Regions from separate parts of the Noviherbaspirillum cavernae genome, predicted to be linked through region 1. Evidence: predicted binding sites of a transcription regulator. Region 1 holds the regulator's gene; the other holds the start of a gene.
The links. The regulator NrdR, encoded in region 1, represses ribonucleotide reductase genes. The targets are predictions, from matches to a motif close to CACNANATNTNGTG.

Region 1 (10,840 bases):
CGGCGACGCGCTGCGCGTAGCTGCCGTCGCCGCGGCCGCCTTGCGACTTGGGAGCGTCGCCGCTGCCGCCGGTCCCGGTCACGCCGCCCGTGATGCGGCGCATGTCCTCGTCACGCATCTTTGCCAGCAGCTTTGCATCCGCCTCGTCCTGCTTGCGTTTCTTGTCTTCGGCGGCTTTCTTTGCAAGGGCCGCCTTCTCGGACTTTTCCTTTTCAAGCCGCTTGTCCTCGGCATCCTGCTTCTGCTTCAGCTGCGCCAGCCGTTCTTCCTCGAGGCGCTTTTTCTCCTTCAGCTCTGCGAGGCGCTGTTCTTCGAGGCGTTTCTTCTCTTTCAATTCCGCGAGGCGTTGTTCCTCAAGACGTTTCTTCTCCAGTTCCGCCTTGCGCTTCTTTTCCTGTTCCAGCGCGATGTCCGGCTGCTTCAACTCGGGTTTTTCGACCGGGCGCTCGATGACCTGCGGAGGAGTTTCCTTGATGACGGGCTGGGGTTCCGGTTGCGGCTCTGTCGGTGGCTCGGGAAGCGGGGCGGCTTCGCGTACCTGCGGACTCCACACTTCGGCCTCGATCGTGACCGGTGTTTCGTTCTGCCAGCGGATGCCGATCCAGAGAAAGACCAGCAGCGCAAGATGCACCAATGCCGCGAGCGTGATTGCACGCCAGCGGCCGGGCTCTTTCGGTACGGTGTAGGGAGTTGCGTCTGTCATGGAACCATCATTGCCTGGTTGCGAGTCCGACACGGTCCACGCCGAGTTTTTTCGCTTCCGAAATGATCTGGATTACTTCGTCGTACTTGATGTCCTTGTCCGCCGAAATCATCACCGGCAGCTCGGGTTTCGCATCATGGATTGCACGCAGCTTTTGCAGCAATGCAGCACGGTTCGCCGCCTTCTCGCTTTGCGCGCCGCCGCTCTTCTGGCCGCTGACGCCGATGGTTGCCGCGGAATCCGGCTTCAATGCGATCTGGATGTATTCGGTTGGCGGCAGCGCGGATCTGGCGGCAGTGGGCAGGTCGATCACGCCCGGATTGGTCAGCGGCGCGGCGACCATGAAAATCACCAGCAGCACCAGCATCACGTCGATATAGGGTACGACGTTGATTTCAGCCTTGAACTTGCGGCTGCGCCCGCCGCGCATGCTCGAATTCGCCATCAGCGCGCCTGCCGTTGCAAGATGTTGGAGAACTCTTCGATGAAGCTTTCGAAGCGGATCGCCAGCCGGTCGATATCGTGCGAATAGCGGTTGTACGCCACCACCGCGGGGATCGCCGCAAACAGGCCGATCGCCGTCGCGATCAGTGCCTCGGCAATGCCCGGCGCAACCGATGCGAGCGTCGCCTGCTGCACATTCGCCAGGCCGCGAAACGCATTCATGATGCCCCACACCGTGCCGAACAAGCCGACGTAAGGCGATACCGAGCCGACCGAGGCGAGGAAGGCGAGATGCGATTCCAGCGCATCCATTTCGCGCTGATATGCCGCCCGCATCGCCCGGCGCGCGCCGTCGATCATGCTGCCGGGATCGACCTGGTTCCTGTTGGCGAAGGATGCCCGCACCTTGTTGTATTCGCTCATGCCGGATTCGAAAATGCGCGCCAGCGCGCCATTCTTGCGGCGGTTCGACGTTGCCTCGTCATACAAGGCGTTCAGGTTGCCGCCCGACCAGAAGGCGCGCTCGAATTCTTCCGTCTGCACGCGTGCGCTTTTGATGGCGAACATCTTGCGAAAAATATACGTCCAGCTCATCACCGAAACCAGCAGCAGCAATGCCATCACCAATTGAACGAGCAGGGAGGCATTGGAGATGAGCGAGATGAAGGATAAATCTTGTGTGACAGTCATGGTGATTTGTTACGGTGATGGGCAAATTGTATTCGCGGGACGTGCCACGCGATTCTTGTCAGGCCGAATGCGCAGCAGCGAGAAGTCAGCCGGAGTGTTTTATTTTCACCAGCACTTCATCCGGGATTGGACTGGGGCGGAATGCCTCGGTATCGATACAACCGATCTTGATCCGTCCGCTGGTGAGCAATTGCGTTTGCGATCCATTCATGCGCCAACATTCTTGCATGAACTGTACCGACGCGCGTCCAAGTTTTTCGACTACGACAGTCAGTTTCAGTTCATCATCTAATTTCGCTGGAGCATGATAATCGACCGCAGTGCTCTTTACCACAAACATCACGCGATGTGATTCTGTCAATGCTTGCTGACTCACGCCTGCAGCGCGCAGCCATTCGGTGCGCGCGCGTTCGAAGTACTTCAGATAATTTGCATAAAAGACAATGCCGCCTGCGTCCGTATCTTCGTAGTAAACGCGGACGGGCCAGATGAAATTTTCGTGCATCTTCAATTTGATAATCCGAGTGTGCCGCCGCAATGTCGGCACACTGCCTGGTTTGACTTGCGCGGTCAGACGTTGCGCTTGATGTTGAAGGGGGCGAAGCCCTGGCAGGTCGGCATCATTTCAATGTAGTTGATATTGACGTGCGCCGGCAGTGTCGCAATCCAGTACGCTGCTTCCGCGATATCGCCGGCAGTCAGCGGCACCGTGCCTTCATACACCTTGGCCGCTGCTGCATCGTCTTTGAGGCGCACATTGGAGAATTCCGTGCCGCCGCACAAACCGGGCGCAATGTTTGTCGCGCGTACACCGGTGCCGACCAGGTCGGCACGAAGATTGAGCGTGAACTGATCCACGAATGCCTTGGTTGCACCGTAGACGTTCCCGCCGGGGTAGGGGTACGTGCCGGCGATCGAGCCGAGGTTGATCACCAGTCCGCTTCCGCGCGCAACCATCGTCGGCAGCAGCGCACGCGTCATCGTGACGAGGCCCTTGCAGTTGGTGTCGATCATGGTTTCCCATTCTTCCAGCGATGCCTGTTGAGCCGGAGCGACGCCAAGCGCGAGCCCCGCATTGTTGATCAGGACGTCGATTTCCCGCCACTCGGCAGGCAGCGCGGCAAGCGCATTGTTGATGGAATCCTTGCTGCTGACATCCATTTCCACCGGCAGCAGCGCTGCGCCCAGTTCTGCCGCCAGCGCGTCGAGCCGGTCCTTGCGGCGGGCGGTGGCGATCACCTTGTGTCCGTGCCGGACGAATTTGTGTGCCATTTCAGCGCCGAAACCGGAGCTTGCTCCTGTGATAAGAACGAGCATGAATTTTCCTTTTCTGCAAAATTTGCGGGGTGCCAAAATTGTAGCGGAAAGCAGCCTGTCTGCATGGGTGCCAAGGGTAGGGCTCCTTGCTCAATTCAGACAGCTACCTTACAATTTAATACCATTTCGTCTCACGTGACTGGCGAAACACCGGAGCCCACGGTTCCGGCACAAGGTGGATATCCACCGGGGAACGTGAGATTCTCTAGCCGTTCGCCTGGGCAGCCACAAATGGAACGCACGACTGAGGCTGCCTGTCATTTCCCAATGGCCCTCATTCGATTCCGAGCTTCCGGCAAGAGTTGCCGCGTTTCCCGACGGAGCGGGCGCACAACGCTTGTTGGCAAAGGCTTGAAGCAAACGTACTTTGCATATTTAATCGATTGGAGATTCTCATGTTCGCAAAAGACCACACCATCGCCAAAGTCGATCCGGAACTTTGGTCCGCCATTCAGCACGAAACCACGCGTCAGCAAGAGCACATCGAACTGATCGCCTCCGAAAACTACACCTCGCCTGCGGTGATGGAAGCGCAGGGCTCGCAACTCACGAACAAGTACGCCGAAGGATATCCCGGCAAGCGCTATTACGGCGGCTGCGAGTATGTCGATGTCGCCGAGACGCTGGCCATCAACCGCCTCAAGGAACTGTTCGGTGCCGAAGCGGCGAACGTGCAACCGAACTCCGGCTCGCAAGCCAACCAGGGCGTCTTCTTCGCCATGCTCAAGCCCGGTGACACCATCATGGGCATGTCGCTTGCAGAAGGCGGGCACCTGACACACGGCATGTCACTGAACATGTCAGGCAAGTGGTTCAACGTGGTTTCCTACGGCCTCAACGACAAGGAAGAGATCGATTATGACGCGATGGAGCGTCTTGCCCACGAGCGCAAGCCGAAGCTGATCATCGCGGGCGCATCCGCCTATGCACTGCGCATCGATTTCGAGCGTTTCGCCAAGGTGGCAAAGGATGTCGGCGCATACTTCATGGTCGACATGGCGCACTATGCCGGCCTCATCGCAGCCGGCGTCTATCCCAATCCGGTGCCGCATGCCGATTTCGTCACATCGACTACGCACAAGTCGCTGCGCGGTCCGCGCGGCGGCATCATCCTGATGAAGGCGGAACATGAAAAGGCGATCAACTCGGCCATTTTCCCGGGGATCCAGGGCGGTCCGCTGATGCACGTCATTGCCGGCAAGGCAGTTGCCTTCAAGGAGGCGCTCGCGCCTGAATTCAAGGAGTATCAGCAGCAAGTGGTCAAGAACGCGGACGCGCTGGCAAAGGCGCTGATTGCGCGCGGCCTGCGTATCGTGTCGGGCCGCACGGAATCGCACGTGATGCTGGTCGATCTGCGCGCGAAGAAAATCACCGGCAAGGAAGCGGAAGCCATCCTCGGCTCGGCCCACATGACCTGCAACAAGAATGCGATTCCGAATGATCCGGAAAAGCCATTCGTCACTTCCGGCATCCGTCTCGGCAGCCCGGCGATGACCACGCGCGGCTTCAAGGAAGCGGAAGCGACCAAGGTCGGCAATCTGATCGCGGACGTGCTCGACAATCCGCATGACGTTGCGACCATCGAACGCGTGAAAGCGGAAGTCAAGAAATTGACCGACGCTTTCCCGGTTTACGGCGCGTGATACTGGGCACCGTTAGCGCCGATAATTGCATCGGTTGAGCGGATAAAAGCGGTCGCTTGCCATTGGCTGAAGCGCACCGCTTTTATGCTATTCGGGACAGCATTTATTTTGAGCTCCGGTTTTGTGCTTTTGCATGGCAACAGCCCTTGGTGGACGCAAACAGTGCATGAATTGTTGCGAGGACACTTGATAATTTTTCCAAGCAACAAAAAATTAATGAATTGACAATAAATTAATTGTAATATTGCACGAGTTTTTTAATTACTCCTTTCTTCTGCTTCGCAGCAAGTACCATGAAATGTCCCTTTTGTCATCACGAAGACACCCAGGTTCTCGACACGCGCGTGTCGGAAGAAGGGGATACGATTCGCCGTCGTCGTCGTTGCGCCGCATGTGACAAGCGCTTCACGACCTACGAGCGCATCGAGTTGACGATGCCGGTCATCGTCAAGAAGAACGGAAGCCGTACCGATTTCGATCCGGCAAAACTGCGCGCCAGTCTCATGCTGGCGTTGCGCAAGCGTCCTGTGTCTGCGGAAGCGGTAGATGCCGCCATTCATCGTATCGAAGAAAAACTGCTATCCAGTGGCGCACGTGAAGTCCTGTCGGGCCACATTGGCGAACTCGTCATGCGCGAACTGAAGCGTCTCGACAAGATCGCTTACATCCGCTTTGCCTCTGTCTACAAGAGTTTTGAAGACGTTGCCGAATTTCAGGATGCGATCGCCGAAGTCGGGCGCGAACGCAAACATTCCAGCAAGTAGTCATTGAAGCCGCCGTGCATGTGCAAGGCGGCTTTGTTTTGTCATAAATATTGCAAATACAACAACTTTATTGAGGCTGGCGAACATGGTCGTATGCATTCGTCGTGACAAAAGGGGAGGGCATCACGGTGTTTCCGTGAGCTGTAACTCGCGAAACGGTTTTTCGATGATTGAAGTCCTCGTTTCGGTCTTTGTGCTCGCGCTGGGCGTGATCGGAGCCGCCGGGATGCAACTGGTTTCCCTTCGAACTACCCAGCAATCTGCATTTCAGACGGCCGCATTGCAACTCGCCTCCGAGATGGCCGACAAGATGCGCGCAAATGCGAATCAAATGGGATTGCCTGATGATCAGAATCCCTTTCTCGCGCTGAACTACAAATCCGCCACTGATGCTGCGCCGGAGGCTCCTGCCAAACTGTGTTTTTCCGCGACATGTAGTGCAAGTGAGCTGGCCAGTGCCGACATCTACGATCTTCAACGTCGGGTCAAGGAATTGCTGCCAAGCGGGCGCGTGACAATCTGCCGTGATACCCAGCCATGGGACGAGTCAATCAATGGCTTGGCATGGGATTGCACTGCAGGCGCGGGCAACGGATCGGTTGTGATCAAGATGGGATGGCAGGAAAAAGCCGCTGATGGAAAATTGATCAAGAACGAGAATGACCTGTTCCCACCGGCAGTGGCACTCACAGTGCAACCCTACGCACAATGAATAGCTGCCGATACCATCAGGCCGTCCGCCTCCGCTTCGCGAATCAATCAGGACTGACATTGGTGGAGCTGATGATCTCGATGACGCTGGGATTGGTGGTTGTCATGGCGGCGACAGCGCTGCTGTTGTCGACCAAATCCGGCTATGCCGTGCAGGACGAGAGTGCGCGTATTCAGGATACCGGCCGTTACGCGATCGAGAGCATTGCGCGCGCAGTGCGGCAGGCGGCGTACGAGGATTGGCGTACGGATGACGTACCGATTCTATCCACCGGTGACATCAGCGCGAATATCGAAGGCCTTGACGCAAAGAGTCTGAAAAAAATTACCGCTGGCATCGAGTCTCCTCAAAGTGACGCGGTCAATGGCAGCGATGTTCTTGCAGTCCGCTTTTTCGGTTCCGGTATCGGAAAGCATGGGGACGGGACCATTATCAATTGCGCCGGCTTCGGCGTCCGTGCTGCGACTTCGCAAGCGACGGCCGAGAGCGAGCGCGGATGGAGCATTTTCTATGTTCGCACGGGTACGGATGGGGAGCCAGGGTTGTATTGCAAGTGGAAGAAAGACGCCGAGCCAGGCGCGGGCGGCGACGATAGCTGGACGGCGGAATCGATCGCGCGTGGAGTCGAGTCGTTCCAGGTGTTATACGGACTCGACCTGAACGCTGACTCGTTACCTGACCGGTTTGTCAGCGCAACAGCGATAAATGCGATGGACGATGCGTTTGTGGCGGCAGCAGGCGCTGCGGAAAACCCCGTCGACAAGAACAAGATAACCAACTGGAAAAAGGTGGTGACGGTCAAGGTGGCGCTTCTGCTCCGCGGCTCGCAGCCGACGCGGGAGGGCACGCCAAATCTGGTGTACGACCTGTTCGGCAAGGACTATGCCGATGCCAACGCGACGACCGATATCGGGACGCGAATCAAGGAGATGGCGTTGCCGAATTCGATACGCAATCGCGCACGGAAAGCGTTTGCGATGAGCATCCAGTTGCGGAACCAGGCGGCGGGAAGCGGAGCATGACGTCTGTGTGGCAAACATCGGGGGCGATCAGCCGCAAGCGGCGATGCGCCAGTCAACCATCGAGGCAAGTCGGCGCTTCGCTGATTGTGTCCCTGCTGATGCTGATTGTCATCCTGCTGCTTGGCATTTCCGCAGCAAGTCTTGCCTTGCAAAGCGAGAAAGCATCGCGCAATGATCGCGATCGGCAAATTGCGTTTCAGGCTGCGGAAGCCGGCCTCATGGATGCCGAGCGCGACATTGAACGCTCTCCCGATCCGGGAAAATCCCGCAGTCATCTGTTTGCAAATGACAGTGCAGAGGGCTTCGTCCCGGGTTGCGGCAACAGTGGCACGAACCTTGGCTTGTGCAGTCCCGCTCACAACGCTTCCCCCCAGATCTGGCAAACCGTCGATTTCATGGATCAGTCGGCCAATGCGCATACGGTGCCGTACGGACAGTTCACCGGGCAGATATTCCGAACGGGGAAAGGAGTGCTGCCAAGCCGGCCTCCACGTTACATCATCGAATTCATGTCGGATACGCGCCCCGGTGCATCGGCCAGCGCGGAGGACATGGCATTCATCTATCGCATTACCGCGATCGGCTTCGGCATGCGCGAGTCGACGCAAGTGGTATTGCAGTCGATCTACAGAAAGGATGCTCAATGAAGACAAGGCGGATCATTCGCTTCCGAAAAGCTCTTGCGATGCTGCCGAGCGTTGTCGTCATTGCCGTCGGCTTTGCGTCATCGTCGGCATGCGCTGCGAATCCTGTGGTGGAAATCGCGAACGGTCCGTTGTTCAGCGCACGCGGCAACGTCCACCCGAACATGATACTGAGCCTGTCTGTCGAATTCCCAACGGTCGGAGTCGCCTATCGCGGCGATGATGGAAGCTACAACCGGACCACGGAGTATGTCGGATACTTCAATCCCGCGAAGTGCTATGTCTACAATGGCGGAAATCGGAATCTGACCGACACCGGATACTTCTACATATACAAGAACGCCGACCCGGTAACGCATGAATGTGACGGCAATTCCTTCAGCGGTAATTTCATGAACTGGGCTGCGTCATCCGCAATAGACATGCTGCGCTACGCGTTGACGGGAGGTGACCGGATCATGGACACGGCAGATATGACCATTCTGCAACGAGCGGTTCTCATGGATTCCGGAACGAACAATTTCTATGCCCATTCCACTTATTTTCCTCGCAGGAAAATCATTGAGAGCGGCAACGTCAGTGCGCCGAAACGAGTAACGCCTTTCGATGTCTCCACGCTATATGTTGTGTCCTGTCGCAATCGCATTCTTTTCAGCGATCAGAGCAGCGAGCTTGGCGGAAACAACGCATCCTTCAGCAGCAAGGCGAGCACATACTGCCTGTCGAAATACGACGGCAATGGAAAGGCATCGGAGGAAGCGCAGGATAAGCGGCTTGGGGAGTATCTGGTACGGGTCCAGGTCTGTGACGAGAGCGAAGGACCCGAGCGGAAGGATCTCTGCAAGCGGTACGGCAGTCGCTACAAGCCGGTTGGCGAGATTCAGAACAAATCCGACAGATTGCGCCTTGCCGCGATGGGATACCTGTTGGACGACAGCGAGACGCGCTATGGCGGCGTATTGCGAGCACCGATGAAATACGTCGGCGCGAAAAAAGTGGAAGCCCCCGAATTCGTCCCGGTACCCAATGACAAACCGGAATGGGATCCGGAAACCGGCGTGTTGTATCCCAATCCTGAGAATCCGCTGGATAAGTACAACAAGGTGGTGAACAGCGGTGTCATCAACTACTTGAACAAGTTCGGCCGTACCGCGAGCTACAAGAGGTACGATCCGATCGGCGAACTGTATTACGAAGGCATTCGCTATCTGCAAGGGAAGCAAGCGACGCCAGATGCGACGACAGGCATGACGGAAGCGATGAAGGATGGTTTCCCCGTAATTGATACATGGGTCGATCCATTGATTGCGTCTTGCCAGAACAATTACGTGCTGTCGATTGCTGACGTTAACACTCATTGGGACCGCTATATTCCCGGTAATGAGCGCACCAAGTACGGCAGTGCGTTGGCGGACGCATTTGACGCGACCCGTCCTGCTGACAGCGCCGATGGCAAGAACCCGGTATTGGACGTCAAGCCGTGGACCGGACGGGTCGGTGACTTGGAAACCAATTCCAATGGCGAGAACGACAATCCCGTTCCCAATACGACGCTCGCGCAACTCGCTGTCAAAGACACCGGCTCGGGCGGACACGGCACTTACTACATGGCCGGATTGGCCTATTGGGCAAATACACATGACATCCGCCTCGACAAGCGGACCCGCGTGAAAACTTTCACCATTGATGTGGATGAAGGCGGAAATGGGCTCATCGATAACAACCCCCGGTCGCTGAAGCCGCGCAACAGTCAGCTCTATCTGGCCGCGAAATACGGCGGGTTTAACAGTGATAACAATGGCGACAGTCCGTTCGACCCCGATGCGCCGAGCCCGAGCTGGAAATGGGACAAGGATGGCGACGGAGTGCCGGACAACTATTTTCTGGCAGGCCAGCCGCAGAAACTGATTGAGTCGATTCGCAAGGTGTTCAACGCGGCCGGCGATGTCAGCGGTACGATCTCGGGCGTTTCGGCGTCGAGCGCCAAAATCGCATCCGACGGAGCCTATGTATATCAGCCCGGCTTCAATTCCGGAAAATGGACCGGCAGCCTGAAGAAGCTGGCGCTGACATTGACCGATGACGGCGGCATCAGCATTGCAGAGAGCGCGGTGTGGGATGCCGGCACGCTACTGACCGGCACGAACTTTCTGACGCCGAATCCGTCGCACGCGCAACGCCGGATCTACACGACGAAAGTCGATGCCGACAATGTCGTCACGACGACGGAGTTCAAATGGAGTGGCTTGAGCGAAGCGCAAAAAGCGTTGCTGAATGTCTCGCCCGTGAGTGGGGCGGTGGACGATCTGGGTGAAATGCGGGTCAATTTCCTGCGCGGCGATCGCAGTCCCGAGGTCGACATGCCGAAGATGTTTCGCTCACGTGACAGCGTGCTGGGCGATATCATCAACAGCAATGTGGCGTATGTCGGCGCGCCGGCCTTGAATGGCAGGGGCGACGGATACCAGGAGTTTCGCGAGGCGCGCAAGAACCGCACGCCCGCAGTATATGTGGGCGCGAACGATGGCATGCTGCATGCGTTCAACGCGAATGACGGCAAGGAACTGTTTGCATATGTGCCGCGCCAGGTGATTGGCGGCTTGTCCCAGTTGACGCGGCCCGACTATGTACATCGACCCTTTGTCGATGGTGCCTTGACAACCGGAGATGCCATGGTGCGCGGATATTGGGCAACGGTTCTCGCGGCAGGTCTGGGTGGAGGTGCGCAGGGTGTCTTTGCACTCGATATCACCAATCCTGCCAGTTTCGGCAGCGGCAACGGCGCGTTATGGGAATTCACCGACGCAGACGATGTGGACATGGGAAACCTGACAAGCGCGCCTGTGATAGCGAAGTTCCGGATTGCGGTGACGAACGGCATTCCCGTATACAAGCATTTTG
Region 2 (10,840 bases), 2.0 Mb from region 1:
TCGAATCCGGCGCAGTCGCGTCTCCTGAGCATCGTTGGCGACAACGTCAAGCGCCTGAACCGAATGATCGAGGACATCCTCAAGTTGTCGCGCAAGGCACAATCGCCGCGCGAACCGCTCGCGCTGGCGCCGTTATTTGCCGACATCCTCGGCGAATTTCACGAAGCGCATGCGGTCATGCCCGGGCTCATACAGCTTGGCGAAATGCGCTCGCATCATGCGCGTTTCGATCCGCTGCATCTGCGCGAGGTTGTTGTGAATCTGCTATCGAACGCGCTGCGCTACGCCAGCGGCCGGCGCGGCAGCATACGCATCCATGCCGTCTCCGACATGGCCAGCCGGCTGGAAGTGCACATACAGGATGACGGTCCCGCCATCAAGCCGGGTGTGCGAGCGCACCTGTTCGAACCCTTTTATACAACATCGAGCAAGGGCACCGGATTGGGGCTCTACGTGGCGCGCGAATTGTGTTTGAATAACGGGGCGATGCTGGACTACGAATACCGGTACGACGGCTCCAGCGACGGAGCAGTCGAGCCGACCGGCAGATTCGTGATCACATTTGCCACACCGGATCGCGCCTGACCGAAAAACAAGCTTAACAATAATCATGACCTCACCGCGTATCCTGATCGTCGACGATGAAGCCGACCTGCGCGAGCTGCTGGAGATCACGCTCGTCAGAATGGGGCTGGATGTGGACAGTGCGCACTGTCTTGAGGACGCGCGCGCGCGTCTGGCAAAGGCCGACTATGCGCTGGTATTGACCGACATGCGCCTGCCGGATGGCATGGGCATCGAGCTGGTACGCGAAGTCGCGGCGAATTGCCGAAACACACCGATTGCCGTGATTACCGCATACGGCAGCGCGGATAATGCGGTCGCGGCGCTGAAGGCGGGCGCATTCGACTATCTGTCCAAGCCGGTCGCACTGGAGCAGTTGCGCCAGATGGTGCAATCGGCCTTGCACATGAACGTCACCGGCATCAGCGCAGATCACCGGAACGCGCAAGCCGCCGGGACGTCCTCCTGCCTGGTCGGGCAGTCCGGCGTCATGCAGGATTTGCGCTTGCAGATCGCGCGGTTGGCGCGCAGCATGGCACCGGTTGCGATCACCGGCGAATCGGGTAGCGGCAAGGAGCTTGCCGCACGCGATATCCACGCGCACAGCGCGCGGGTCGACAAACCCTTCCTTGCGGTCAATTGCGGCGCGATTCCGGAGGCGCTGATGGAGGCCGAATTCTTTGGCTACCGCAAAGGCGCTTTCACCGGCGCGACCGATGACCGCGACGGCTTTTTCCAGGCGGCCAACGGCGGCACCCTGATGCTCGATGAAGTTGCCGATCTGCCCTTGCAGATGCAGGTCAAGCTGCTGCGTGCGATCCAGGAGCGCCGTGTGCGCAAGATCGGCTCCACGGTCGAAGAACCGGTCGATGTGCGGCTGATCAGCGCGACGCACCAGAATCTGGCCGAGTGCGTCGAACAGGGCAGGTTCCGGCAGGATTTGTACTATCGCCTCAATGTCATCGAGCTGCGTCTGCCGCCGTTGCGCGAGCGGCTGGACGACATCGGCTTGCTGGCCGATGCGATTCTGGAGCGGCTCGCGGCACCAGGCGTGCGCGCGGTGCTGTCGCCGTCCGCGCTGGATGCGTTGCAGGCCTATGCCTTTCCGGGAAATGTGCGCGAGCTGGAAAATATCCTCGAGCGGGCGCTGGCGTTTGCCAACGATGGCCTCATCGAGGTGGCGGACCTCGCGCTGAAAGCGGTGAATTCACCGGCCATCGATGTGCGGCAGGCATCCGACGCCGTGGCATTGGCGATGCCGGATGCCGCTGCCCTTCATGTTCCGACGCCGGCGGCACGGTCTGAAACGACCGATGCGGAAGCGCTGCCAAGTTCTCTGCCGGACCATCTGGATGGCATCGAGCGCCAGATCATCGAGCGCGCACTGCTCAAGACGCGGTTCAATCGCACGCAAGCCGCCGGCCTGCTCGGTATCAGCTTCCGGCAGTTGCGTTACCGGATGCAACGCCTTTCCATCCATGAGCCTGAATAATGCGGCGCTTTAGCATAGGCGCCGATGGCTGGTGCATCGAAGCACAATGCGAGCCTTCGCCGAATTTCGATGTGCGACCCGTCGACGCGAGAGTGGATCTGTTGGTGATTCACAATATCAGCCTGCCGCCCGGCCAGTTTGGCGGGCCGTTCATTGCCGACCTGTTCTGCAACCGGCTCGACCATGAAGCCCATCCGTATTTCGACCAGTTGCGCAGCTTGCGCGTGTCGGCGCATTTCCTGATCCGCCGCGACGGCACCGTGGTGCAGTTTGTATCGGCCAACGACCGCGCATGGCATGCCGGCGCATCGTCGTTTTGCGGGCGCGAACGGTGCAACGATTTTTCGATCGGGATCGAACTGGAGGGAACCGATTTCGAAGTGTTCGAGCCCGTTCAATACGACACGCTGGTCGCACTGACTGTGGCGTTGCAATCCAGATATCAGCTTGCCGATGTGATCGGACACGAGCATATCGCGCCGGGACGCAAGACCGATCCGGGCCCGTTTTTCAACTGGTCCGATTACCATGCACGGCTCGATCAAGTCAGGCCGTTAGTACTCGCTCATCAGGCATTGCGCTTCCCCATCACGGGTTGAAAAAGTCAACTGCCGCACAATGAAAATTTGTGTTTCCTCTCATAAAAAAGGTATTGCGAACTCGCCATCCTGGCACTAGAATTAGTTTAATTCGCAATTGGAGCCACTACATATAGTGGTGCCGCGATGATCCATCGGAGCTGTTCAGATGGTGCCTTGATGCAATGCTTATTTGATTCAGGCGGGCCAGGAACAGCTCTCCTTTCGCAAAACGTCGTGTGACGCGATTGCCGGTGTGAAGAACACCTCCCGGCATGCAGGCAGGCCGCACACGCGATATCGGTATCTCGTGAACATCCGCTGAACCGGGTGTTCTAATTAATAACCACAAGCAGCAATCACGCTGCCAACAATGCAATGTAAGGAGGCTAGATGCACTCTACTCAAGAAGTTTCCGTCAAATCCCCCGCCGAATTCGGTCTGGTCTCTCCAGGCAGCGATACTCCATCCGCAGCACATCTTTCCGTCACGCTTGGCGACTACAAAATCATCCGCCGCAATGGTGCCGTAGTCGGATTCGAGCCGTCCAAGATTTCGATCGCCGTCACCAAGGCATTCCTCGCGGTCAATGGCGGGCAAGGCGCAGCATCGGCGCGCGTGCGCGAGCTGGTCGAGCAGTTGACCGCCGGCGTGGTGTCGGCGCTGGTGCGTCGCCAACCCGCTGGCGGCACCTTCCATATCGAAGACGTGCAGGATCAGGTCGAGCTGGCGTTGATGCGTTCCGGCGAACATGATGTGGCGCGTGCCTACGTGCTGTATCGCGCCAAGCGCATGGAAGAGCGTGCGCAGCAGCAATCTGCCAGGGCTGTCGAAACGCCGCAATTGCACGTCACGGACAACGGCCAGCGCCGCCTGCTCGACATCGCCCAGGTGCGCGGCCTGATCACCTCTGCCTGCATCGGTCTGGAAAAGCATGTCGATGCCGAAGCGATCCTCGCTGAAACGCTCAAGAATCTTTATGACGGCGTGCCGGTCGAGGAATTGCACAAATCCGTGATCCTCGCGGCCCGCGCCCTGATGGAAAAGGACCCGGCGTACAGCAAGGTCACCGCGCGCCTGCTGATGCACACTATCCGCAAGGAGGTATTCGGCCAGGAAGTCGCGCAAAACGATGCGCAGGCGCATTACGTCGATTACTTCCCGAAATTCATCGAGAAGGGCATCAAAGCCGATCTGCTCGATGCCAAGCTGGCGCAGTTCGACCTGCAGAAACTGGCTGATGCGTTGCAGCCGGGGCGTGACCTGCAGTTCGGCTACCTCGGTCTGCAGACGCTGTACGACCGTTACTTCCTGCACATTCAAGGCACGCGTATCGAAATGCCGCAGGCGTTCTACATGCGCGTCGCGATGGGCCTGGCATTGAACGAGGGCGACCGCGAAGCGCGTGCCATCGAGTTCTACAACTTGCTGTCCTCGTTCGATTTCATGAGCTCGACGCCGACCCTGTTCAATTCCGGCACGCAGCGCTCGCAGCTGTCGTCCTGCTATCTGACCACGGTGGCCGACGATCTCGACGGCATTTTCGAAGCGATCAAGGAAAACGCGCTGCTGGCGAAGTTTGCCGGCGGTCTCGGCAACGACTGGACCCCGGTGCGCTCACTCGGTGCCCATATCAAGGGTACCAATGGCAAGTCGCAAGGCGTGGTGCCGTTCCTGAAAGTGGTCAACGACACCGCCGTCGCCGTGAACCAGGGTGGCAAGCGCAAGGGCGCAGTCTGTGCCTACCTGGAAACCTGGCACATGGACATCGAGGAATTCCTCGACCTGCGCAAGAACACCGGTGATGACCGCCGCCGCACGCACGACATGAACACCGCGAACTGGATTCCCGACCTGTTCATGAAGCGCGTGATGGAGAAGGGCGAGTGGACGCTGTTCTCGCCCTCCGATGCGCCGGACCTGCATGACAAGTTCGGTAGCGCCTTCGAGGAAGCCTATACTGGCTACGAAGCCAAGGCCGCGCGCGGCGAATTGAAGTTGTTCAAGAAAGTGCAGGCGCTCGACCTGTGGCGCAAGATGCTGTCGATGCTGTTCGAAACCGGTCATCCATGGATTACCTTCAAGGACCCGTGCAACATTCGTTCACCGCAGCAGCACGTCGGCGTCGTGCACAGCTCCAACCTGTGCACCGAGATCACGCTGAACACCAACGACTCCGAAATCGCGGTCTGCAACCTCGGCTCTGTCAATTTGCCGGCGCACATGAAGAACGGCAAGCTGGATCACGTCAAGCTGCAAAAGACGATCCGCACGGCAATGCGCATGCTCGACAACGTCATCGACATCAACTACTACGCCGTCAAGAAAGCGCGCGACTCCAACCTGCGCCATCGTCCGGTCGGCATGGGCATCATGGGCTTCCAGGACTGCCTGCACATGATGCGCATCCCTTACGCCTCGATGGACGCGGTCGAGTTCGCCGATCGCTCGATGGAAGCGGTGTGCTACTACGCCTACTGGGCATCGACCGAACTGGCGGAAGAGCGCGGTCGTTACAGCTCTTATCGCGGCTCGCTGTGGGATCGCGGCATCCTGCCGCAGGATTCGCTCAAGCTGCTGGCGGAAGAACGCGGCGGCTATCTGGAAGTCGATACCTCCGAAACCATGGAGTGGAGCGCGTTGCGCGACCGCATCAAGCAGCACGGCATGCGCAACTCGAACTGCGTGGCGATCGCGCCGACCGCGACGATCTCCAACATCATCGACGTCTCGGCCTGCATCGAACCGACCTACCAGAACCTGTATGTGAAGTCGAACCTGTCCGGCGAGTTTACCGAGATCAACGAACATCTCGTGCGTGATCTGAAGGCGCGCGGCCTGTGGGATGAAGTGATGGTCTCCGATCTCAAGTACTTCGACGGCAGCCTGGCCAAGATCGATCGCATCCCGCAAGACCTGCGCGATCTGTATGCGACCGCGTTCGAAGTCGAGCCGTCGTGGCTGGTCGAAGCCGCATCGCGCCGCCAGAAATGGATTGACCAGGCGCAATCGCTCAACATCTACATGGCGGGCGCATCCGGCAAGAAGCTGGACGAGACCTACAAGCTCGCATGGCTGCGCGGCTTGAAGACGACCTACTATCTGCGCACCATCGGCGCCACCCATGCCGAGAAATCGACCACCAGGGCCGGCGCGCTCAACGCGGTGTCGGCGACCGGCGGACTCGGCGGCGGCATGGCGGCAGCGCCTGCAGGAACCGTGGCAGCCGATGATATTGCCGGCCCTGCGTGCATGCTGCGTCCGGGCGATCCCGGTTTCGAAGAGTGCGAAGCCTGCCAGTAAGCGCGACATGAATGCGCTGGTGCGGCATTCATGTCGCGCCAGCTTGAACATCGCGCAAGTGCCACTAGAATACGTGTAAGGAAGAATCAATATGCTAAGTTGGGATGACGAAACAACTTCTGCCGCAAGAGCGGCTCAGACTCCGCAGCCCGGACTGGCTCCGGCGATGCCGCAGGCCCGTTCGCTGAACGCGCAAATGAACGACGTCGCGCTCAACCCGTCACTGGTTTCACAACCGGCAGCCGGCGAAGCCGAGCGCCGCGTGAATGTCGCCGACAAGCGCATCATCAACGGCCAGACCGACGTCAATCAGCTCGTGCCCTTCAAATACAAATGGGCGTGGGACAAGTATCTGGCCGGCTGCGCCAACCACTGGATGCCGCAAGAGATCAACATGCAGCGCGACATCGAGCTGTGGAAGAACCCGAACGGCCTGACCGAAGACGAGCGTCGACTGGTCAAGCGCAATCTCGGTTTCTTCGTCACCGCCGACTCGCTCGCCGCGAACAACATCGTGCTCGGCACCTACCGCCACATCACCGCGCCGGAGTGCCGCCAGTACCTGCTGCGTCAGGCGTTTGAAGAAGCGATCCACACCCACGCGTACCAGTACATCGTCGAATCGCTCGGCCTGGACGAAGGCGAAATCTTCAATGCGTATCATGAGGTCGCGTCGATTCGCGACAAGGATGAGTTCCTGATCCCCTTCATCGATACGCTGACCGATCCGCAATTTACGACCGGCACGATCGAGAGCGATCAGACGCTGCTGAAGTCCCTCATCGTGTTTGCATGCCTGATGGAAGGTTTGTTCTTCTATGTCGGCTTCACGCAGATTCTCGCGCTCGGTCGTCAGAACAAGATGATGGGTGCGGCGGAACAGTATCAATACATCCTGCGCGACGAATCGATGCACTGCAATTTCGGAATCGACTTGATCAACACGATCAAGCTGGAGAACCCGCATCTGTGGACTGCGGAATTCCGTGACGAGATCAAATCGTTGTTTTTGCGCGCGGTAGAGTTGGAATATCGCTACGCAGAGGATACAATGCCGCGTGGAGTGCTCGGGTTGAATGCGACGATGTTTAAAGGGTACTTGAGATTCATCGCGAATCGCCGCGCACAACAGATCGGTCTCGATCCGATGTTCCCGCAGGAAGAAAATCCCTTCCCCTGGATGAGCGAAATGATCGACCTGAAAAAAGAGCGCAACTTCTTCGAGACACGTGTGATCGAATACCAGACAGGCGGTGCCCTGAATTGGGAATAGATGGATGAAGCTCGTAGCCGGGCGCGAGGCAGGTGGAGACAAAGTGCAGTCGGCAAACCGACACGAATAAGTCCCAAGGACAATCGACTGCAGGACTGAAAGGCTAATCCTAAATTAATGAACAGTAGACGAACGAATCGATCTGCTCTGTTATTGCTGCCGTTCCCGACGTGGTCGGGCGTGGCAGATTTTTCCTTGGAAAACCTGTTGGTTTTTCCAAAAGAGTATTCCGGCGCCGGCATTGTTGCTGGCGTTTTTTTTGGTTACGGCTGCAACAGCGTGCTCTGAGCCGCGTTGCATGGACCTCCGTCACGGTCGACGCGCGACTGTGACTCATGCAAAAAGAGAGGCGTAATCAAATGAGGCTGAAGTGCTGCATCAATGAGGGGATGCAGCAGTTCAGCTGGTGCCGAATTCATTAGCGCAAACAGAATTTGCTTGTGCCGATGAATAATCCGAGTGCTCCATCGCGATGGAGCATCCGGGTTTCCAACCTCGTAGTTTGAATTTTTCCATCACGTGAAGGAGAAACAAATGGCAACAGCAAAGAAACCCGCTGCCAAGAAAGCAGCAGCAAAGAAACCGGCTGCCAAGAAGCCGGTAGCGAAGAAAGCAGCAGCTCCGAAAAAGGCGGCTGTAGCGAAGAAACCGGTAGCGAAGAAGGCCGCAGCCGCCAAGAAGCCGGCAGCTAAAAAGGTCGCAGCGAAAAAAGTCGCAGCGAAGAAGCCGGTAGCGAAGAAGGCAGTAGCCGCCAAGAAGCCGGCAGCTAAAAAAGTCGTAGCGAAAAAAGTCGCAGCGAAAAAGCCGGTAGCGAAGAAGGCAGTAGCCGCCAAGAAGCCGGCAGCTAAAAAGGTCGTAGCGAAAAAAGTCGCAGCGAAGAAGCCGGTAGCGAAGAAGGCAGTAGCCGCCAAGAAACCGGTAGCTAAAAAAGTCGCAGCGAAGAAGCCGGTAGCGAAGAAAGCAGCAGCTCCGAAGAAGGCTGCTGCAAAAAAGCCGGCAGCTAAAAAAGTCGCTGCCAAGCCTGCTGCTAAAAAAGCAGCCCCGAAAAAGGCCGCTCCGAAAAAGGCGGCAGCAAAAAAGCCGGCAGCTAAACCTGCCGCTGCAGCTCCTGCGGTAAAGACAGTGTTGAGCCCGGCAGCGGCATGGCCGTTTCCGACCGGCACTCGTCCGTAATAACAAGCTTGTTTCGGAAGCCTGATTAGATTCAGGCATCATGCCCGTTGTGCGGCCTCGCGTTGCACAACGGGTGTTTTATTTGGGGAGCAGATGTGCTGCAGAGTATTTTTACGCTAATCGTCGATACCATCGCCGGGGTCCTCGGCGGCGCGCTGTTGCTGCGCTTCTGGATGCAAGTGGTGCGTGTACGGCCGCCGATGGCGCTCGGTCAGTTCACGTTTCAATTGACGGACTGGTTGGTGCGGCCGATGCGCCGATTGCTGCCGGGTGTCGGCGGCTACGACTGGGCAAGCCTGGTTGGCGCGGTTCTCGTGATCACGCTGTCGATAGCAATCGATCTCTTCGTAATGTCGCGTTTCTCGCCGGAGTTCCTGGTACTGTTGTCGGTATTGCGGTTCTTCGAGTGGGTGTTTTACGGTTTGATGGGCCTCATCATCATTGAAGCCATTTTCAGCTGGGTGAATCCGCATGCACCTCTCGCGCCTTTCATCCGGGCGTTGAACGATCCCTTGATGCGGCCGTTGCGGCGCATCGTTCCGTTGATCGGCAATATCGACTTATCGCCGCTGGTTGCGCTGGTGCTGCTGCAGATCGGACTGCGCGTGATTACCTATGGAATCACCTCGCTTGCCTAACGAAGCCTGGTGTACTCCGCTGCCCAATGGCATCCGGTTGGCAGTGCAGATTACGCCCAATGCGAAAAAAAGCGAAGTCATCGGCGTGCTGGGTGAGGCGCTCAAGATCAAGCTGCAGGCGCAACCGATTGAAGGAAGGGCGAATGAGGCCCTGGTCCGCTATCTTGCCGCTCTGTTCGGCGTGCCAAAAGGCGCTGTCACCATTACACAAGGCCTTGCGAATCGGCGCAAGACCGTTGAAATCACGGCGCACGGCGTGACGATGGATGGTGCCAGGCAGGTGCTCATGCCTTCTGGCCGGGAATAGCTGGCTTGCCCGCGACGCCCCGGCCCGACTTGTCGAAGCACGACGCAATGCTCAATGGGTGATGCGCGTCGAGCCGCCGCTGGTAATGACCTTGACGGTATCGCCTGGCTGGAAGGTCTCCGCGGTGTCGATGTTGTAGGTGCGTTCTTCGCCGTTTTCAAGGCGCACGGTGACAGCAACGAACTGGCGCGTGGTGCCAGCGGCTTCGACCTGGTGTCCGGCAATGCCGCCTGCGACACCCCCCCCGATCGCTGCTGCGGTGCGGCCATAACCGCCGCCGATCGAACTGCCGGCAATTCCGCCCAGCACCCCACCGATGAATGGACCCAGGCCCGAAGTTTGGCCGCCGGCGGTCGTGACGTCGCGAACCGCAGTTACTTGTCCGGTCTGGACCAGGGTACTGCCTTCCGTTGACGCATTCGGGGCTTGCGCAGGAGGCTGCGTCGAGCAGCTCGCCATCGCAAACACGAAAAATGCTGCAAGCAGGGAAACGGTGCGCATATTGATTTCTTGACGAGCCCCAGACCTGATTATGCCTTGATGCTTTTACAGCCGATAACCGAATGCCTGCTGGAAGCGGTCATCGATTTCCGCACGGGACGGCGCATGATTTTGTCCGCCTTGATGTTCGATCTTGATTGCCCCCATCAGACTGGACAGCCGCCCGATTGTGGACCAATCCATGCCATTGGTCAGACCGTACAGAACGCCTGCGCGGAACGCATCGCCGCAGCCGGTCGGATCCGCCACCTTTCCGGCTGGCACGCAAGGAATTTCGATACGCTGGCCGTCGGTGAAGATGTCCGCGCCTTGCTCGCCGCGTGTCACGATCAACGCCGAGACGCGCTCTGCAATGCCTTCCAGACTCAGTCCGGTGCGTTCGGTCAGCAACTCGGCTTCGTAATCATTGACCGCTACGTAGGTGGCGAGTTCAATGAAGTGTTCCAACTCGGCACCATTGAACATCGGCAATCCCTGGCCCGGATCGAAGATGAATGGGACGCTGCGTGCAGCGCAATCCTCGGCGTGCTCGACCATGCCGTCGCGCCCGTCGGGGGCGACAATCGCCAATTTCACGGTACCGGCATCGGCCACCTTGTTTTCATGGGAAAACGTCATCGCGCCCGGGTGGAATGCGGTGATCTGGTTGCCGTTTGCATCCGTGGTGATGAACGCTTGCGCGGTGTACGACGCGTCGATCGTCCGAATGCATCGCCGCGAAATGTGCAGGCTGTCGAGCCGCTCGAGGTAGGGCGCGCCATCCTGACCGATTGTCGCCATGATGAGCGGATCGCCTCCCAGCAATTTCAGGTTGTAGGCGATGTTGCCGGCACAGCCGCCGAATTCGCGGCGCAGCTGCGGCACAAGGAAAGCCACATTGATCTTGTGTAACTGATCCGCCAGCAATGCTTCCGAGAAGCGTCCTTCGAACGACATGATGGAATCGAAAGCGAGCGAGCCGCAGATGAGGGAAGTCATGGATATGCTTTGAGAGTGATGGAAAGAGTTGTG

Region 2: D3870_RS02830 (ribonucleoside-diphosphate reductase subunit alpha) is a predicted target of NrdR. The motif match lies at 2,760-2,773, and genes of this name have one in related genera.

What each region holds. Positions count from the first base shown of each region.
Region 1 covers NZ_QYUN01000002.1:2,526,692-2,537,531, reverse strand. The annotation lists gene tolA (cell envelope integrity protein TolA) at 1-703, opposite strand, end outside; gene D3870_RS11825 (ExbD/TolR family protein) at 711-1,148, opposite strand; gene tolQ (protein TolQ) at 1,148-1,837, opposite strand; gene ybgC (tol-pal system-associated acyl-CoA thioesterase) at 1,923-2,342, opposite strand; gene D3870_RS11810 (SDR family NAD(P)-dependent oxidoreductase) at 2,408-3,154, opposite strand; ZMP/ZTP riboswitch at 3,280-3,384, shown strand; gene glyA (serine hydroxymethyltransferase) at 3,550-4,797, shown strand; gene nrdR (transcriptional regulator NrdR) at 5,091-5,561, shown strand; gene pilV (type IV pilus modification protein PilV) at 5,647-6,273, shown strand; gene D3870_RS11790 (PilW family protein) at 6,270-7,295, shown strand; gene D3870_RS11785 (pilus assembly PilX family protein) at 7,292-7,942, shown strand; gene D3870_RS11780 (pilus assembly protein) at 7,981-10,840, shown strand, end outside.
Region 2 covers NZ_QYUN01000002.1:574,025-584,864, forward strand. The annotation lists gene D3870_RS02815 (sensor histidine kinase) at 1-585, shown strand, start outside; gene D3870_RS02820 (sigma-54-dependent transcriptional regulator) at 611-2,056, shown strand; gene ampD (1,6-anhydro-N-acetylmuramyl-L-alanine amidase AmpD) at 2,056-2,655, shown strand; gene D3870_RS02830 (ribonucleoside-diphosphate reductase subunit alpha) at 3,028-5,937, shown strand; gene D3870_RS02835 (ribonucleotide-diphosphate reductase subunit beta) at 6,029-7,210, shown strand; gene D3870_RS02840 (histone H1-like DNA-binding protein) at 7,745-8,383, shown strand; gene D3870_RS02845 (YggT family protein) at 8,479-9,021, shown strand; gene D3870_RS02850 (DUF167 domain-containing protein) at 9,014-9,328, shown strand; gene D3870_RS02855 (outer membrane lipoprotein) at 9,380-9,829, opposite strand; gene D3870_RS02860 (carbohydrate kinase family protein) at 9,875-10,807, opposite strand.